3 regions of the Hahella chejuensis KCTC 2396 genome follow, and region 2 is predicted to be linked to each of the others. Evidence: riboswitches for the same ligand, from Rfam matches in the RefSeq annotation. Region 2 holds a riboswitch; each other region holds the start of a gene.
What was found. Region 2 has a riboswitch for cobalamin ahead of HCH_RS04350 (TonB-dependent receptor plug domain-containing protein). Riboswitches for the same ligand answer to the same signal wherever they lie in the genome.

Region 1: another riboswitch for cobalamin. It lies ahead of HCH_RS29175 (CbtB domain-containing protein); the one in region 2 lies ahead of HCH_RS04350 (TonB-dependent receptor plug domain-containing protein).
Region 3: another riboswitch for cobalamin. It lies ahead of HCH_RS31265 (ribonucleoside-diphosphate reductase subunit alpha); the one in region 2 lies ahead of HCH_RS04350 (TonB-dependent receptor plug domain-containing protein).

The regions. Positions count from the first base shown of each region.
Region 1 is NC_007645.1:6,597,225-6,602,663, forward strand. Features, by position in the region: gene cobD (threonine-phosphate decarboxylase CobD) at 1-475, opposite strand, end outside; gene cbiB (adenosylcobinamide-phosphate synthase CbiB) at 476-1,420, opposite strand; cobalamin riboswitch at 1,524-1,736, shown strand; gene HCH_RS29175 (CbtB domain-containing protein) at 1,761-1,937, shown strand; gene HCH_RS29180 (CbtA family protein) at 2,045-2,842, shown strand; gene HCH_RS29185 (ATP-binding protein) at 2,847-4,583, shown strand; gene cobO (cob(I)yrinic acid a,c-diamide adenosyltransferase) at 4,603-5,202, shown strand; gene HCH_RS29195 (cobyrinate a,c-diamide synthase) at 5,236-5,439, shown strand, end outside.
Region 2 is NC_007645.1:950,355-955,793, forward strand. Features, by position in the region: gene phhA (phenylalanine 4-monooxygenase) at 129-947, opposite strand; gene HCH_RS04335 (phospholipase D-like domain-containing protein) at 1,187-1,870, opposite strand; gene HCH_RS04340 (hypothetical protein) at 2,065-2,475, shown strand; gene HCH_RS04345 (DUF3012 domain-containing protein) at 2,626-2,814, shown strand; cobalamin riboswitch at 2,958-3,155, shown strand; gene HCH_RS04350 (TonB-dependent receptor plug domain-containing protein) at 3,267-5,213, shown strand; gene HCH_RS33555 (hypothetical protein) at 5,245-5,439, shown strand, end outside.
Region 3 is NC_007645.1:7,042,719-7,048,157, forward strand. Features, by position in the region: gene HCH_RS31260 (ribonucleotide-diphosphate reductase subunit beta) at 1-335, opposite strand, end outside; gene HCH_RS31265 (ribonucleoside-diphosphate reductase subunit alpha) at 364-3,225, opposite strand; cobalamin riboswitch at 3,349-3,571, opposite strand; gene HCH_RS31270 (hypothetical protein) at 3,650-3,949, opposite strand; gene HCH_RS31275 (pilin) at 4,194-5,165, shown strand; gene HCH_RS31280 (type II secretion system F family protein) at 5,169-5,439, shown strand, end outside.

The sequences.
Region 1 (5,439 bases), 1.6 Mb from region 2:
GATTAATCACCACCAGCACGCGCAAGTTTTCTGTCTGCGCCAGACGCGCCGCCGCCCCCGCCAGATCCCCCGCAGGATAGTGGACGATGTTGAAACCCTGACGACGCCAGTGATGCTCATGCTCGCGATAACCGACGTCCGGCAGCGCCGCTGCGCCGGGCGCGCAGCAGGCGGGCAGATGCTGAATCGCCCATTGCGCGCCGGGAATCGCCAGCAGGGAATCCGTCCCGTAATAAGCGCTGGCGGCCTGTTGCAGCGCCGGATCGAAATAAGGCAGACGCCGAAAGACTTGCGCCGGAATGCTCGTCAATGGGTACGGAAACGGACTGACGCCGGTGGACAGATCCAGCCAGTCATCAGGGTCAATGCCGTAGAGTTGACTGTACTTTCCCAGGTCGCCGCCATGGACGGGAACCGGCTCTTCCGCCTGAGGGCCCGCATGGCCGGCCCCGTTATCGAAGTCGTTCCCGTTCATTCAAACCGCTCCCCACAGCCACAGCGCGCATGCTCCCAAGGCGACCGTCGCCGTCCACAATGCCAGAGCGCGATTGATGAGCGCACAGGCGCCTTCGATGGATTGCGCCGAGGCGGCGTCGCCGCAGCCCAGCAACGGCCGTTGTTGCAGGCTGCCGTGATAAGTCGCCGCGCCGCCGAGCCGCACCCGCAGCGCGCCTGCGCCCGCCGCCATTACCGGTCCCGCATTGGGGCTTTTCCAGTGTGCGCCCTGAGCGCGCCAGCATTGCAGGGCGCTGTCCATGGCGCCGCAACAGGCGTAACTGAAGGCGGTCAGGCGGGCGGGAATCCAGTTGAGGACATCGTCCAATCGCGCCGCCGCCCAGCCAAAATTCACATAACGCGCATTCTTATAGCCCCACATTGCATCCAGCGTATTGCTGAGACGATACAACACCACGCCGGGAATGCCTGCGACCAGAAACCAGAAGATCGCGGCGAAGATGGCGTCGTTGCCATTCTCCAGGGCCGATTCCGTGGCGGCGGAGGCGATTTCCTCCTCGCTCAGTCCCGCCGTGTCGCGGCTGACGATCATGGACAAGCTGCGCCGCGCCGCGTCCGCGTCATGCCTGCGCAACGGCGCGGCGACCCTGCGCGCATGATCCAGCAAACTGCGCCAGCCGATAGCGAGATAGAGTACGAAAGCGGAGAAAAGGATACGCACCCAGGCGGAAGATTCACTCCACTCGCCCGCCAGCCAGGCGAACGCCGTCCAGGGCAGAATAGCGGCCGTCAACGCCGCCGCGCCAAGCGCGCGCATCGTTGGCGCAGAGAAGTCGGCGATGCGGATGCCCCCTTCCACCCAGCCGGCGTAACGCCCGAAGCCAACCAGGGGATGCAGCCGGCGCGGTTCTCCCAGCAGGGCGTCGAAACTCAGGGCGAGGACAAGAATCAGCAATGTTTCCATCGGTCGGTATGCGCCAGGCTCATGATGAGGCGACCTATTCTCACCATGGTCCACGCGCATTGCAACCCGCTAACTTGTTGACTTCCCCCGCATTCAGCCAATAGCATATCCCGCTGACCAAGGTGCTCGACCGCGAGATAATCGGGAAATCTGGTGCGCGTTACGCTAATCCAGTGCTGCCCCCGCAACGGTAATCGAAAGTAATTTGCCAACGCCACTGTGTCGTCAGTTTTGACATGGGAAGGCGCAAATGTTGTGTCGAAAATGCTTCGACCTTTCGTAAGCCCGGAGACCGGCCTTGCTTTATCCACTGCAGTTCGTACGGGTAGGTGCGCAGATCATGCAAACTAAAAATCTCTCTCTTCCATTGCTGGCTTCCAATAACGCAGCGCTACAACTTATCGGCGCCATGTGTTTCGGCGGACTGATTCTGTTCGCAGTGGGTTTTCTGTCCATGGATGCGGCTCACAACGCCGCCCACGACACCCGGCATGCGTTTGCCTTCCCCTGTCACTAAAAAATACTGATTCTCCTGGCTCCTACAGGGCCTGACGTCCGTTCGTCCGCGTCAACTCCGCACAGGTTTTAAGACACGCACGACGACGCATCGCATGAGGAAGAGACATGTTATTTCAGCGTATTATCCTGGCGTCGCTGCTGGTCGGCCTGTTGGCTGGCGGCCTGCTGAGCGCCGTACAACACTCCCAGGTCACCAGTATCATTCTGGAGGCGGAAACCTACGAAGGCGGCGAGGAGCCTGAGCCGGTCGTAATGGAAGATCACCAGCATGCGGCGGCGGACGCCCATCATGAGCACGACCACGGCGGCGCCGAAGCTGGCGGCCATCATCATGACGAAGACGCCTGGGCCCCGGAAGACGGCCTGGAGCGCACCCTGTATACCCTGCTTGCCAACGTGCTCGCCGGTATCGGCTTCAGCGCCCTGATGCTGGCCTGTATGTACGCCGCCAGACTCAGCGGCAAAAGCGGCGCAGGCTGGGGCGCGGGATTAGTGTGGGGACTGGCGGGCTATGGCGTGTTCTTTGTCGCTCCCGCCCTGGGACTGCCGCCGGAGATTCCCGGTATGCAGGCCGCCGCGCTGGAAAATCGCCAGCTGTGGTGGATCGCCACCGCCTTGGTCACCGCTATCGGGTTCGCTTTGCTGGCGTTCGCGCCGGGATGGAAAAAGCTGGGCGGACTGCCTCTGCTGATTATTCCCCACCTGGTCGGCGCGCCGCACGCCAATGCGCCGGAGTTCGCCGCCGCCAACCCACAGGCTCTGCAAGCGCTACAGATGCTGCATCATCAATTCATCACCGCCGCCACCCTGACCAACGCGTTGTTCTGGGTGATCGTCGGGCTGGCCTGCGCCTGGTTCCTGCGTCGTTGGAGCAGCCAGGACGCTGCGCTGCAGGCGCGCTGAGTCAATGGACGTCGCCGCCCAGGCTGCCCCCGCCGCCTACCCTTTCGCCGCGGTTGTCGGCCAGCAGCCGCTGAAAACCGCATTGCTGCTCGCCGCCATCAATCCTCATCTGGGCGGCGTCTTGATCAGCGGTCCGCGCGGCTCCGCCAAATCGACACTGGCGCGGGGACTGGCGGATCTGCTGCCGGAAGCGGCGGACAAATTCGTCACTCTGCCCCTGGGCGCTTCGGAAGAGCGCCTGATCGGCAGCATTGACCTGCAACAGGCTATGGGCGAGCGACGCGTGCAGTTTAACCCCGGCCTGTTGGCCAAAGCTCACGGCGGCGTGCTTTATATTGATGAAGTCAATTTGCTGCCCGACCCCTTGGTGGACGCCCTGCTCGACACGGCGGCCTCGGGCGTGAACTTTGTCGAGCGGGACGGCCTCAGTCACAGCCATCCGGCGCAGTTTATTCTGATCGGCACCATGAACCCGGATGAAGGCGAACTGCGTCCGCAGCTACAGGACCGTTTCGGTCTCGCGGTCACGCTGGATGAAACCTATGACGTGGAACAGCGCATGGCTATTGTGGAGCGGCGTCTGGCCTTCGAACAGGATCGCAACGCGTTTCGGGCGCAATGGCGCGATGCGCAACGAGAGCTGAAAAGCCGCATCGCCGCCGCCCGCGAACGCCTGCCGCAGGTTCTCTGCCCAACAGATATACAACGGGATATCGCCAGCCAATGCCTCGCCGCCAGCGTAGAAGGCGTGCGCGCGGACATTTGCTGGCGCCGCGCCGCCATCGCCCACGCCGCCTGGAACGGACGCGACGAGGTCAGCGTGGAAGACGTAGCGGCGACGCGTTCGTTCGCGCTTAGCCATCGCGCCAAACATCAGGACACACCCCCTCCCCCCACTGGCGCCGCGCCCCCTCAAGGTGGCGGAAGCGCCAACAGTGGAGGAGATTCATCTTCTTCGTCATCTTCCGGAACCGCCGGCGACTGGGGGGGCATGCCGCCGCAACGGATGGCGGCGGACAAGCCTGTGACGCCACAACTGCCCGAGATCCCAACGCTACGTTCTCCGTCCTCTCGTCGCGACACACAGCGCGGCGGCGCGGAACAACGACAAGGTTCGGCCCTCGGTCGCGCGCAACGCAGCTGGCAGGCGCTGTCCTCACGGCCGGACTGGTTCGCCACGCTCGTCCACCCCGACAATCGGGACGACGGGTTGCGCGAAATACGCTATCAACCCCGTCGCCACAGTCGCGACACCCTGAACTGCGTCCTGCTGGACACCTCCGCCTCCACCCTGAGTCAACGCGCGCTGGCGCAGGCGAAAGGGGTGATTCTGGGATTGGCCCGACAGGCCTACCTGGCGCGGGAGAAACTGGCCGTGCTGGCGTTTGGCGCGCAGCGCACGGAGTGGGTGATACCCTGCCGACGCGCCCCCAAAGATATCGCCGCCCTGCTCAACGAACTTCCCGCTGGCGGCGGTACGCCGCTGCGACAGGCGCTGCTGCATGCGCGCCAACTGCTGGCGCGACAGACCCGCGCCAACCCGCATCTGACCTGCCGTACGTTGCTGCTGACTGACGGGCGCAGCCGCGATCCGCTGGACGATCTGATTTGGGGTTCGCCCCTGTGGGTGGTGGATACCGAACAGACCGCCGTCAGACTTAATCGCTGCCGACAACTGGCGCAACGCCTCGGAGCCGCTTACGCCCCGCTGGCCGCCGTGCGCGCCGCCCTGGAACACTAACGCCCCGGAGATACGACTGATGCTGGACGAAAACGAAAAACACCGCCGTCGCATGGCCAACAAGAAGCGCATCATTGACGAGCGCATCGCGCAAGCCCAGGAAGAGCGCGGCGTGCTTATCCTGCTCAAGGGCAATGGCAAAGGCAAAAGCAGTTCCGCCTTCGGCACTATGGCGCGCTCACTCGGCCACGGCCATCGCTGCGCGGTGATTCAATTCATCAAAGGCAGAGACGCCACCGGCGAATTTCTGTTTTTCAAAGACCATCCCCGCGTGGACTTTCACGTCATGGGGCATGGCTTCACCTGGGAAACCCAGGATCGCGAGCAGGACATCGCCGCCGCCCGTCAGGCCTGGGCCCTGGCGGAGCAACTGCTGACCGACGGCAGCTATGATTTCCTGCTGTTCGACGAGTTGAGCTACATGGTCAAGTACGGCTACCTGCCGGTGGAGCCCATGGTCAAGGCGCTGCAACGCCGCCCTCAGCATCAAAACGTGATGATCACCGGGCGCACCATGGCGACGGAGTTGCAGGACATCGCCGACACCATCAGTCAGGTGCAGGATGAAAAGCACGCTTTCCGTTTGGGCGTGAAGGCGCAAGCGGGTATCGAATTTTAGTTATGAGTGAAGATTGATGGAGAAAGCGCACTGATGCAGGCCCGTTGTCCCGCTCTGTTTATTTCCGCCATGGCTTCCGGCCAGGGTAAAACCACCGTCACCGCCGCTCTGGCGCGTTATCATCGCAACCAGGGACGTAAGGTGCGCGTCTTCAAGACCGGCCCGGATTATCTCGATCCGCAGATTTTGCAGATTGCGTCCGGGGCGCCGGTGGAGCCGCTGGATTTGTGGATGGCG
Region 2 (5,439 bases):
CCCCGCTTAGCTCCATTGGGCGCGGATTTCTGCGGCTATCAGTAGCTTCAATGCGAGTAATGCAAAATCGTTCATAACTTTAGTGGACTTAACCTGCTTCGTCTGTACGTCGTCGCCGTTCCCGCACGTCAGGCGCGGGCGGCTAACTTCTCCGGATTGGTTTGTTGTTTGGGCGGAAAAGTCGGGGCGAACAGCCCAAGTTCTTTGGCCTGGCGCACTTTATCCATAATGTCGCAGTGGGCGACTTCGTAAAGCTGTTTAAGGCCATCCAGCACATAATAAATAGGTTGCATGATATCGATGCGGTAAGGCGTTCTCAGCACATCCACGATATCAAAGGGACGGCGTTCCGGCGTATCGGAGAAACAATATTGCGTCTCGCCGATAGAGGACAGAATGCCGCCGCCGTAAATTCGTTGTCCCGCGGCGGAGTTCATCAGCCCGAACTCGACGGTGAACCAGTACAGCCGCGCCAGGAAGATGCGGTCTTCCTTGGAGGCTGAGTAACCCAGTTTGCCGTACATTTGGGTGAATTCCGCGAAGTAGGGATTGGTCAGCATGGCGCAGTGACCGAAGATTTCATGGAAGATGTCCGGCTCTTGCAAATAATCCATTTCATCCGGCGTGCGAATAAAGGTGGCGCAGGGGAATTTCTTATTTGAGAGTAAGTCGAAGAAGGTATCGAAGGGAATCAATGCAGGCACTTGCGCCACTTCCCAACCGGTTTCACGGCGTAATACGGAGGATACTTCCTCCAATTGGGGGATACGGTCTTCGGGTAAATCCAGTAACTTCAGTCCATGAAGATATTCGTCGCAGGCCACATTGCGTATGACCTTGTGTTGTCGTGTGATCAGCTCACGCCAGACGGCGTGTTCCGAATCGGGGTAGGCGATAAAGCCGGATGCGTCAGGCTCTCTCGCAACATACTTTGTACCTTTGCCCATTTTCTCACCTCGTGACGTGTCAGGAAGGGTGTATTCCATGGCACTCTTATTATTCTACCGGCTTGTGGCCGGCTTAATCTGGCGGCCGTCAGTTGGATTGGACGGCGCGAGGTCGGATTTTTTTCCGGCCGGGCCTTCCTCTGATTAAATGACAATCTGCAGAATTTGTCTATACATTGCTAATAACGGCTGGCGATTAGCGAGGGAGATTTAATGACGATTCCTTTCAAGCTTAAGGCTCAGTCGGTGAATGTCCGCCACAACTTGGCGAACTCCCCTGAGAACTCCCTGATGAGGCCGGGGTGGTCGGTAATGACGATATTCTCCTGATTATAAGTAGTGGCGCTGCGGGTCCAGTTAAAACTGCCGTGGATAAGCAGGCCATCGTCAATAAGCGCAAACTTATGATGCATATGGTGGGGTTCATCGTCCATCTTCACAGAAATGCCGGCTTCTTTAAATCGATCGATGTCGCTGCCGCGATCGAAGGACTTGTCATTGTCCGTGATAATCCGAATATTCAGCCCCCGTCTATGGGCGTTAATAATTTCATCCGCGATTTTGTCATCGGAAATGGTGAACACGCAGATCTGCAGGCTGCTTTGAGCATTGCGTATGCGTTCTATGATTGCGCGACGACATTGTTCCCCGGGACTAAAGTAGGCTCGCGTTAAGTTACTCTCCTCTTCGCCTGAGTCCAAAGCCTTGATCACCCGCTCCAGCCATTTCAACGCCCTGAGCGCCTCATCGCCCCCATTGACGATCAATGGACGGGTCAACTCAAAGGCGCGATTACGCATAAAACGCACCTGATCCGGCTGTAAAGTCTCAAGCATCGCCAGCAACGCCTGCTTCTCAGCATTATCAAACCTTTCATCCGTGAGGGTTTGTTGGAGGAAGAAAGTCAGTTGGTTCAGTTGCATTGTGCTCGCACCTTTTACTTCGAAAGTCGGAAAAGAGTAACTTTTTGAGATGCAAATCGAAATAGTGATAGGCGTCGCTGGAGGAGAGGGATGTTGGCCTGGAAACTTTCCGTCGAGCCAAAACAAATGTTGCATTTGTACGGTGAATATTATGAATTGTAAGCCTTTTGTTCAGGCCGTGTGAGTGATCAGTGATGAAGTCTAGGTACGGCAAAATTTTGCTTATTGTTCTTTTACAGCTACTGACGGCCGCTTTCGTCTTTCATTTCATATCTATCGTTTATTCAGAACAGCAGGCGGCAGCCAATGGGGTTAGCACAATTGAGGTTAAGAGCGGCGTGCGTTACCTGCTATTGCCGCTTGTCGTCACGGTTATCATTATCACAGGAGTGATCGACCGGAGATTAGGTTCGGCATTCTTTAAAAAAGCGCAGGGAGGAATTATTTTCGCAGCCTTTTTATGCTTACTTTTTATAGGTTGGTGGATGGAAATGTCGGTAGTCTACTTTATTGAAAGCATGGGATATCAGGATTGTGGAACAACATATTCAGGGGTGTGGTTGAACGTTTCACTTTACGCGCACGCATCTGAAGTATGCCCTTAACACACTGCTTTAGCGTTGCTTTGCTTGTGCTGGAAACCTGTATCGTCAGATAGGTCGATGGCTCGGAGCCGGCAATCACTCCAATTTCCAGTCCTCTCCTGTATACTTGCTCGCTAAAGATGAATTGATGACCTGATATTTGGGATTACTATGGCGATTAAACGCGTATCTTCTTGGCTATTGGTGGTGGGGTTGAGTCTGGGCGCATTGGCTGGCTGTTCTCCTGAGGTGGGGAGCAAGGACTGGTGTGAGGATATGGCGACCAAGCCGAAGGGTGACTGGACGGCGAATGAGGCGACGGATTACGCCAAACATTGTCTGTTCCGCTCCGATAGCTAAGCGAGCGAACTCCGCTCCTCACTTATTGGGAACAGGGGCGAGACTACATTTTGATAGTTATCAACAGGTTGTCGTCACCTTGAAGCCTGTTGTTTTCGTGAGGCGCTTTGTGCGCCTTGACTTTGCCGGGGCGGCCATTTAGCTTACGCCCCATTGCATCAGGTGTCCCACGAACATTCGTTCACGGGATGAAACGGGAAGTCGGTTAAAATCCGACGCTGCCCCCGCAACGGTAAATGAGTCAAACGACAACCCCCTGTCACTGCGGATTCGCGGGAAGACGTTGTCGCCGGTTACGCCACTCATGAGCCCGGAGACCGGCCTGACGCCTGCTGATCGCGTGGCATAGCGGAGGGCTTTGCCGGGATTCGTCTGACTCGACTCCTTTCCCTCTTTGCTTGTTTCCGCTGCGCAACCATTACATTCACTGGCGCTACTCTTGTCGGAACATTATGAGGCTTGTAACCCTTTTGCTTTTAGTTGGCTCTCAACTGACCGGCGCTCGCGCGGAAGAGTTGGGGCCTGTTGTCGTCGAAGCCAAGGCGCCATCTGCGGATGAGATTGACGCGGAATATCAGACTGGCTTCGTGAAAGTGATCAAGCGCGAGCAATTTGACTCGAAAGTCGCCACCGTCGCGGATGTGCTGAAGAATGAAACCGGTGTCCAAGTGCGGCAGAGCGGTGGGTTGGGATCTTACTCGGCTGTTTATCTGCGCGGCTCCACCAGTAAGCAGGTGAATGTTTATCTGGATGGGGTTTTGCTAAACGACGCCACTGGCGGCGCGGTGGACTTGAGCCAGATATTGTTGAGCGGCATTGAGCAGATTGAAATTTATAAAGGCGCGACGCCGATTCAGCTGGGCTACTCCGGGGTCGGCGGCGCGATCAATATCAAATCCCTTCGCTTCAGCAAGCCCATCAAGCAATTGGCCCTTGGGTATGGATCATTTAACAGTCGCAAAGGGGCGCTTACTTTCGCCGATAGCGTAGGTGAGACAAACTACCTCGCTTCTCTCGATTATCTCGGCAGTGATAACGATTTCGAGATGCTGAACAATAATCAAACTGAATTTAATCCCTACGATGATCGTGTAGAGCGCCGTCGTAATGCGGACTTTAGTCAGTTCAACGGCATGTTGACAGCGGAGCGAAGCTTGTCGGATCGTACGGATCTGCAACTGATGGCGCAACACTTCAATAAAGATCAGCATCTGCCTGATATCGCCAACTTAGAGAGTACGCGAACCAGTCTGGATACGGATTTCACTCGTTTGCAGAGCAAACTGAGTTTCGCGAGAAATGCGCGGGAAAATTACACCGGGCGTATATTCTGGTCCACCCAGGAAGAACGATATGACGACAGTCAAAGCCGCGTCGGCCTGGGCGTGCAGAAAACACGAGCAAATACGGATGTGGTCGGCGCAGAGCTGTATGGCTCCTATTCATTAGGGTTGCATCTGTTCTCCGCTACATTGGAGGCGCGGAAGGAAACTTATCAAGAAGAGGACCTGACCCGACGCAGCCAAAAGCAGGACTTTGAGCGCATGACCTATTTATTGGGAGTACAGGACGAGTGGGCGGACGCGGAAGACATCTGGCTGGTGCGGCTGAGTGCGCGCCAATATTTTCTTGAAGATGAAACCCCTGCTGCATCCATGAGCGGACGCGTGGAGACGGCTTCCGACAGCGCTCAGTATCACTCATTGCAGGCGGGCGTTCGTTACCGCCTGACAGATTGGTTGTCGCTCAAGACCAATGCATCCCGTGATGTGAGGTTCCCTCAGTTAGCGGAGAAGTTCGGCGATAGAGGATTCTTCATTGGTAATAGTGAGTTGCAACCGGAAACAGCGTTGAACGGTGACATCGGATTTGAAGTGGGCGTAGATAGTTTTAGTGTATCAGCGGCCTATTTCTATCGGGATTTAAAAGATGCTATCGTCCCCTCTTATGACTCAAGGGGAGTCGGCCGCTTTGAGAATGTTGGCAAAGCAAGGGTTAGCGGAGTGGAAGTGGACGCCATGTATCGACCTGTTCCCGCCTGGACGTTTATCGCCAGAAGCACCGCCCAGGACACAGAAAACCTGTCAGACGCTCGCGATCTGCACGGCAAACAACTGGCGGGCGCTTACACCTATTCCCACTTTTTATCCGCCGCCTGGAGTATCGGGCGCATCACCACCTCCGTCGAGTATCGCCATGAATCCGGGGCTTATTACGACAGCGCTCAGGAAACGGAAGTGGAAGATCAGAACATTGTCGATGTGGTGGGACGCTGGTCCGATGGCGAGACTACTGTCGAAGTCAGCGCAAACAATGTGACCGATGAAGTTGTTGAAGCCTTTAATGGTTTCCCCTCTCCTGGGCGTCACTTCTTTGTGTCTTTAATGCATTTATTTTAATGGCTTACTTTTAATAAAAGAGGGTTCGGTCATGCCAACAAGCTACAAAATATTAGGATGGATTGGTCTATCTCAAGCGCTTGTCTTATTACTGAATGGATGCGGAGGTGGTGGAGTTGAAGGTACTGCAGGCACAACTCCAAAATCAGAGACCCTCGCAGTTATCGCTAACATTTCTACAAATTTTGACTCAAGTGAAATATCTATTGCTTCAGCCGTTTCTCCT
Region 3 (5,439 bases), 1.1 Mb from region 2:
TGGTTCTTGTTGGCGTTGAGGAAAAATTCCCACGCCCAGGGATACTTGAACGGCGCCAGCTGGTTGATGTCAGTCATGCCGTTCACCACCCGCTTGTCGTCAGGGTTGACCGGGTCCAGTTTCTGCGGAACTTCCTCTGGAACCGGCTCCGCCACGGGAGCGGGCTTGGCCGCGCTGTCAGGGGCTCCCCCGGCGGCGGGGGCCGCAGCGGGAGAGGTGGAAACGGGTGACTGCGGAGAAACAGCAGAGGATGTGGACACAGCAGGAATCGCCACCGCCAGAGGATCGTCCCAGTCCGACAGGGTCGCAGTCTGCTTCATCAGTTCGGTATTCATGGTCATAGCTCCTGGTTGTTATCGTCGCTTACTGACAGGCTTCGCAGTCCGGGTCGAGAATCGAGCAGAACTTCGGTTGCGGTTCCTGATTCTCAGTGTCGTCAACATCAGGTTTGGCGTTGTCGCTCTGGGACGCGCCGGAAGAAATTTTCTCCATTTGCGTGGCGCCGAGAGAGCGCAGGTAATAAGTGGTTTTCAGTCCTCGGGACCAGGCCAGTTTGTACAGGTTGTCCAGCTTTTTACCGGAAGGCTCCGCCATGTACAGGTTGAGGCTCTGCCCCTGATCAATCCATTTCTGGCGACGGGAGGCCGCTTCCACCAACCAGCGAGGATCGATCTCAAACGCGGTCAGGAACAGCTGCTTCACGTCTTCTGGAATACGATCGATCTGCGCGACGGAACCATCGAAGTACTTGAGGTCGTTGACCATGACGGAATCCCACAAATCCCGCGCTTTCAATTCCTGCACCAACCAGGGGTTGATCACGGTGAACTCGCCGGACAGGTTGGATTTGACGAACAGGTTCTGATAAGTCGGTTCAATGGACTGGGATACGCCGACAATGTTGGAAATCGTCGCCGTGGGCGCGATCGCCATCACGTTGGAGTTACGCATGCCCTGCTTTTTCACCAGCTCGCGCACCGGCGCCCAGTCCAGACTGTGACCGCGATCCAGCGTACAGAATTCCGCGCCGCGTTCCTGCTCCAGACGATCCAGAGAATCGATAGGCAGGACGCCCTGATCCCACAAGGAACCTTCGTAGGTTTCATAGCGGCCGCGCTCTTTGGCCAGATTGGAAGAAGCGGTAATCGCAAAATAACTGATCAGCTCCATGGACTGATCAGCGAAACGCACCGCTTCTACGCTGCTGTAAGGCAGGCCAAGCTTGTACAGCGCATCCTGAAAGCCCATCAGGCCCATGCCCACCGGACGATGACGCAGGTTGGCGTTGCGCGCCTGGGGCACTGCGTAATAGTTAATGTCGATAACGTTATCCAGCATGCGCACTGCGGTATAAACCGTGTTGCGCAAACGATCGTGATCGATTTCGCCATTGCGAATGTGGTTGACCAGGTTGACCGAGCCCAGGTTGCACACCGCGATTTCGTCCTGGCTGGTGTTCAGTGTGATCTCCGTACACAGGTTCGAGGAGTGCACCACGCCAACGTGTTGCTGCGGCGAACGCAGGTTGCAGGGGTCTTTGAAGGTCACCCAGGGATGACCGGTTTCGAACAACATGGAGAGCATCTTGCGCCACAGATTCTGCGCAGGCACTTTCTTGAACAGGGTGATGGCGCCGCTTTCCACAAGGGATTCGTAATGGGTATAGCGCGCTTCAAAAGCAGAGCCGTACAAATCATGCAGATCCGGCGCATCGCTGGGTGAGAACAGGGTCCACTCTTTGTCCTCGAATACCCGCTTCATGAACAGGTCAGGAATCCAGTTAGCGGAGTTCATGTCATGGGTGCGGCGGCGCTCGTCGCCGGTGTTCTTACGCAGCTCCAGGAACTCTTCGATATCCAGGTGCCAGGACTCCAGATAAGCGCACACCGCGCCTTTACGCTTGCCGCCCTGGTTCACCGCCACCGCCGTGTCGTTCACGACTTTCAGAAACGGCACTACGCCCTGAGACTTACCGTTAGTGCCTTTGATATGGGAGCCCAGAGAGCGCACTGGCGTCCAGTCGTTGCCCAGACCGCCCGCCCATTTGGACAGCAGCGCATTATCCTTGATCGCGCCGTAGATGCCTTCCAGATCGTCCGGCACTGTGGTGAGGTAGCAGGACGACAACTGCGGACGATTGGTTCCCGCATTAAACAGGGTCGGCGTAGAGCACATGTAATCAAAAGAGGACAACAGATCATAGAACTCAATCGCACGGGCATTGGGATCGTCTTCCTGCACCGACAATCCCATGGCGACGCGCATGAAAAACGCCTGCGGCAGTTCCAGACGGGTTTCGCGCCAGTGAATAAAGTAGCGGTCATAAAGGGTCTGTAATCCCAGGTAGGTGAGCTGACGATCACGTTCCGGCTTAAGCGCGGCGCCCAGACGCTCCAGATCGAATTTCAGCAGTTCTGGCGACAGCAATTCATGCTCTACGCAGCGCTCAACAATCGCGCGGAATGCGGTGGGATAAAGCTCCGCCATTTCGCCCTCGGTCGCGGACGCTGCGATGTTCAGATAGCTCAGAGACTCTTCGCGCAGACCATCCAGCAACAAGCGGGCGCACACATAGGAGTAGTTGGGTTCTTCTTCGATCAGCGGACGCGCCGCCATGACCAAGGCAGCGTTGACGTCTTTATGCTTGACGCCGTTGTACAGGTTTTTCAGTGCGCCCTGCAGCACTTTTTCCTCACTGACGCCGTCCAGGTCCGCGCAGGCATCGCTGATCACTGTACGTAGACGTCCCATGTTCAAAGGCGCTTCCGAGCCATCAGCGAATTTCACATTGATATCGGGATGCGTCTCCCCTGACTGTTCGCTTGGCGCCGGCGCGCGCTGACGGGCATGCTCTTCACGATACAGCACATAGGCGCGGGCCACTTTATGAAAGCCCCCGCGCATCAGGCCCAATTCCACCAGATCCTGGATTTCCTCGATGTGCACCGAACCGCCTTCCGGGCTGCGGCGACGCAGACGCGCCACGATATCTTTAACCAGTTTTTCTACGGAATCCCGCACACGGGGCGAGCCGGACGCGGACTGTCCTTCCACCGCCAAAAACGCCTTGGTCACCGCCATAGCGATTTTGCGGTCGTCAAACGGCGCAGCCTGACCGGTGCGTTTGATCACCTGCAGCAGGGCGTTATGAGTGTGTGACTCGGATGAAACAGATGGGGAGCTGGAGGCGCGCGCCTCACTGGGGGACGAAAAACTGCCGGTCATGGGATTGTCCTCTATCGCGTGTTCTGGCCGAACCTCCGCGAACCGGGACATAAAGCGACGCACAGACAGGACGAAAATCGCCTCGCTTAGAGCGGCGCTTTATCATTACCCTGAGTCGCGAAGGCATGAAAACTTCAGCATGGCAGGTCTTCGGACTCGGGGGCGTTTACACGTTTTTTAGAACCTACGGCGACCGCTTCCCATCCACTTTCAGGACAGTGCGTGGGCGTTTTCACCCGCGTCGCTTTCGTTCCCCCACACCGCTGCGCGTCAGTACCGGACTCTCACCGGATTCCCTCTTAGCACAACCTGTGAACAGGCGTGAACCATAGCTGGAGCACAATATATGGTTTTAGATATTAAAAGTAAATACTAGATGTAGCGTAAAGGCGATGCAGCAAAGCCGCAGGCAAACTGGATGAAATCAGGCAAGAATGACGGCGAATAAGAACTTTTTCAGTAGCGCTTGGACGCCCACGCCGATGATGGTAAGAATAAAAATCTCTGAATAGGCATCCGCTTTGGTGATTAACTTCAACGCCACCAAATAAAACCCCAGCGCGAGAAGAAAGCCAAGAAGACCATAGACAAAGTGTACAATCAAAGCCGCCGTAAGAACGATCAAGAACGCTTCAATAAACGCCAGCGAGACTTTCAGCAGTTTGGCCGCGGCGAACAGGCAAGCACTCTCGATCAAGACGCCAATGATTAGATTCAAATCCATGAGAATTCCCAAAAGGCGGCCATTCTAAACAGTAAACCGACGCAGTCAATACAGCGAAACCACACTGATGTCCCTAACGTCAACCTTCACATATCCAAGATTTTCATGGCGACCTAACAGGCGAATTTTGCCCAACCTCATTGTCATCCCAAAAATAAACGGGTAATTACCTGAATCCAAAGTAATCCAGGATGCAAATCAGCTAAACTGCTAATAATTTTCTTTTTCGCATTAAGGATTGGCTTTGCCTGAACGCCGCCGCTTTTTCAAAGAAAAACTGACGCCCTATTTTGCGCCGCCTATGTGGTTGCACTGTCTTTTGTATGTGTTAACGCTGGGCGTGTACGAACTGTTCTGGCATTACATGAATTGGCGCAAGTATCGGCTAATATCTGGAGATCCCATCTGGCCGCCGCTGCGTGGCCTGTTGTTTTACTTTTTCATTCCTTCTCTGATTGGCAATCTCGCACGCAGTTCCTCCTTGGCGGGCCGTTCTGACCCTCTACTAGGTCCATGGTCCAGCGCGCTTTACATTGCAGCCGTGATAGCGGCCTCTACTCTCGCGCAAGCATTGCATCCTTTGTTTATTCTGTCCGCCTTTCCTTTTCTGACCTATTTGAACTGGCGGGCGCGGTGGATCAATCAGCAGTTCATAGCTGTTCCAGCCCAGTCGAGCGCCGGCGTCTCTGCACTCGAAGTCAGCCCGCCGCCGCAATCTGGAGGCGCGCCCCTCGCTTTAAAACCCTCTTTTCAGACTGCCGAAAGCTTTCGTTGGCTGGAGATACTCACCTGCATCGCCGTTGTTTGTATCGCTTTGACGTTTGCATTGAACGCCGGACGTAACGGGATCATCAAATCCCGCCTGACCGAAGCTTTTGGCTTATTGGAGGGGACCAGACTGGACATAGCGGAAGCGTACGCTTACTCCGGCGTCTGGCCTGACAGAGAAGGGCTGCACGCTTTGAGTAATGTCGAGCCGACTTATTTCCAGCATATTGAACTAGATCCAAACGGCGCCTTGCACTTCACCCTTTCCCCTCGCGCGGGAGAAGCGCCAAGGACCATCAGCTTTCGACCGGTCGTCAGCAATCCTGATGGCGCATTGCGCACCCTGGGCTGGACATGCGCATCAGCGCACTCGGGTCCACGCAAAGTCTACGGCGACGACAAAAGCTCGCTGCCTCCGGAGCAACTCCCCTATATCTGTAGAGGTTAAATCGTGATCCTTATTTCTTCGCCAAACTCGAATCTGAGCCAATTGTTGCGACATTTGAACCATCAGGTTCAACAGGGGCTTTCTCTGGAACAGGCGCTGGCCAGACTGGAGCCTCTCCTGCCGGCTCACGCACAGCCTCAGGTTGAGCAACTGAAAAAAGTATTACAGGGTGACGTCAGCTTACATGCGACGCCTTATCAGGACAGTCCCTTCTACGACTTAAGTCGACTCGCCGCCATTGTGCGCGCCAAAGGCGGCTCGCTATCCGGCTTTC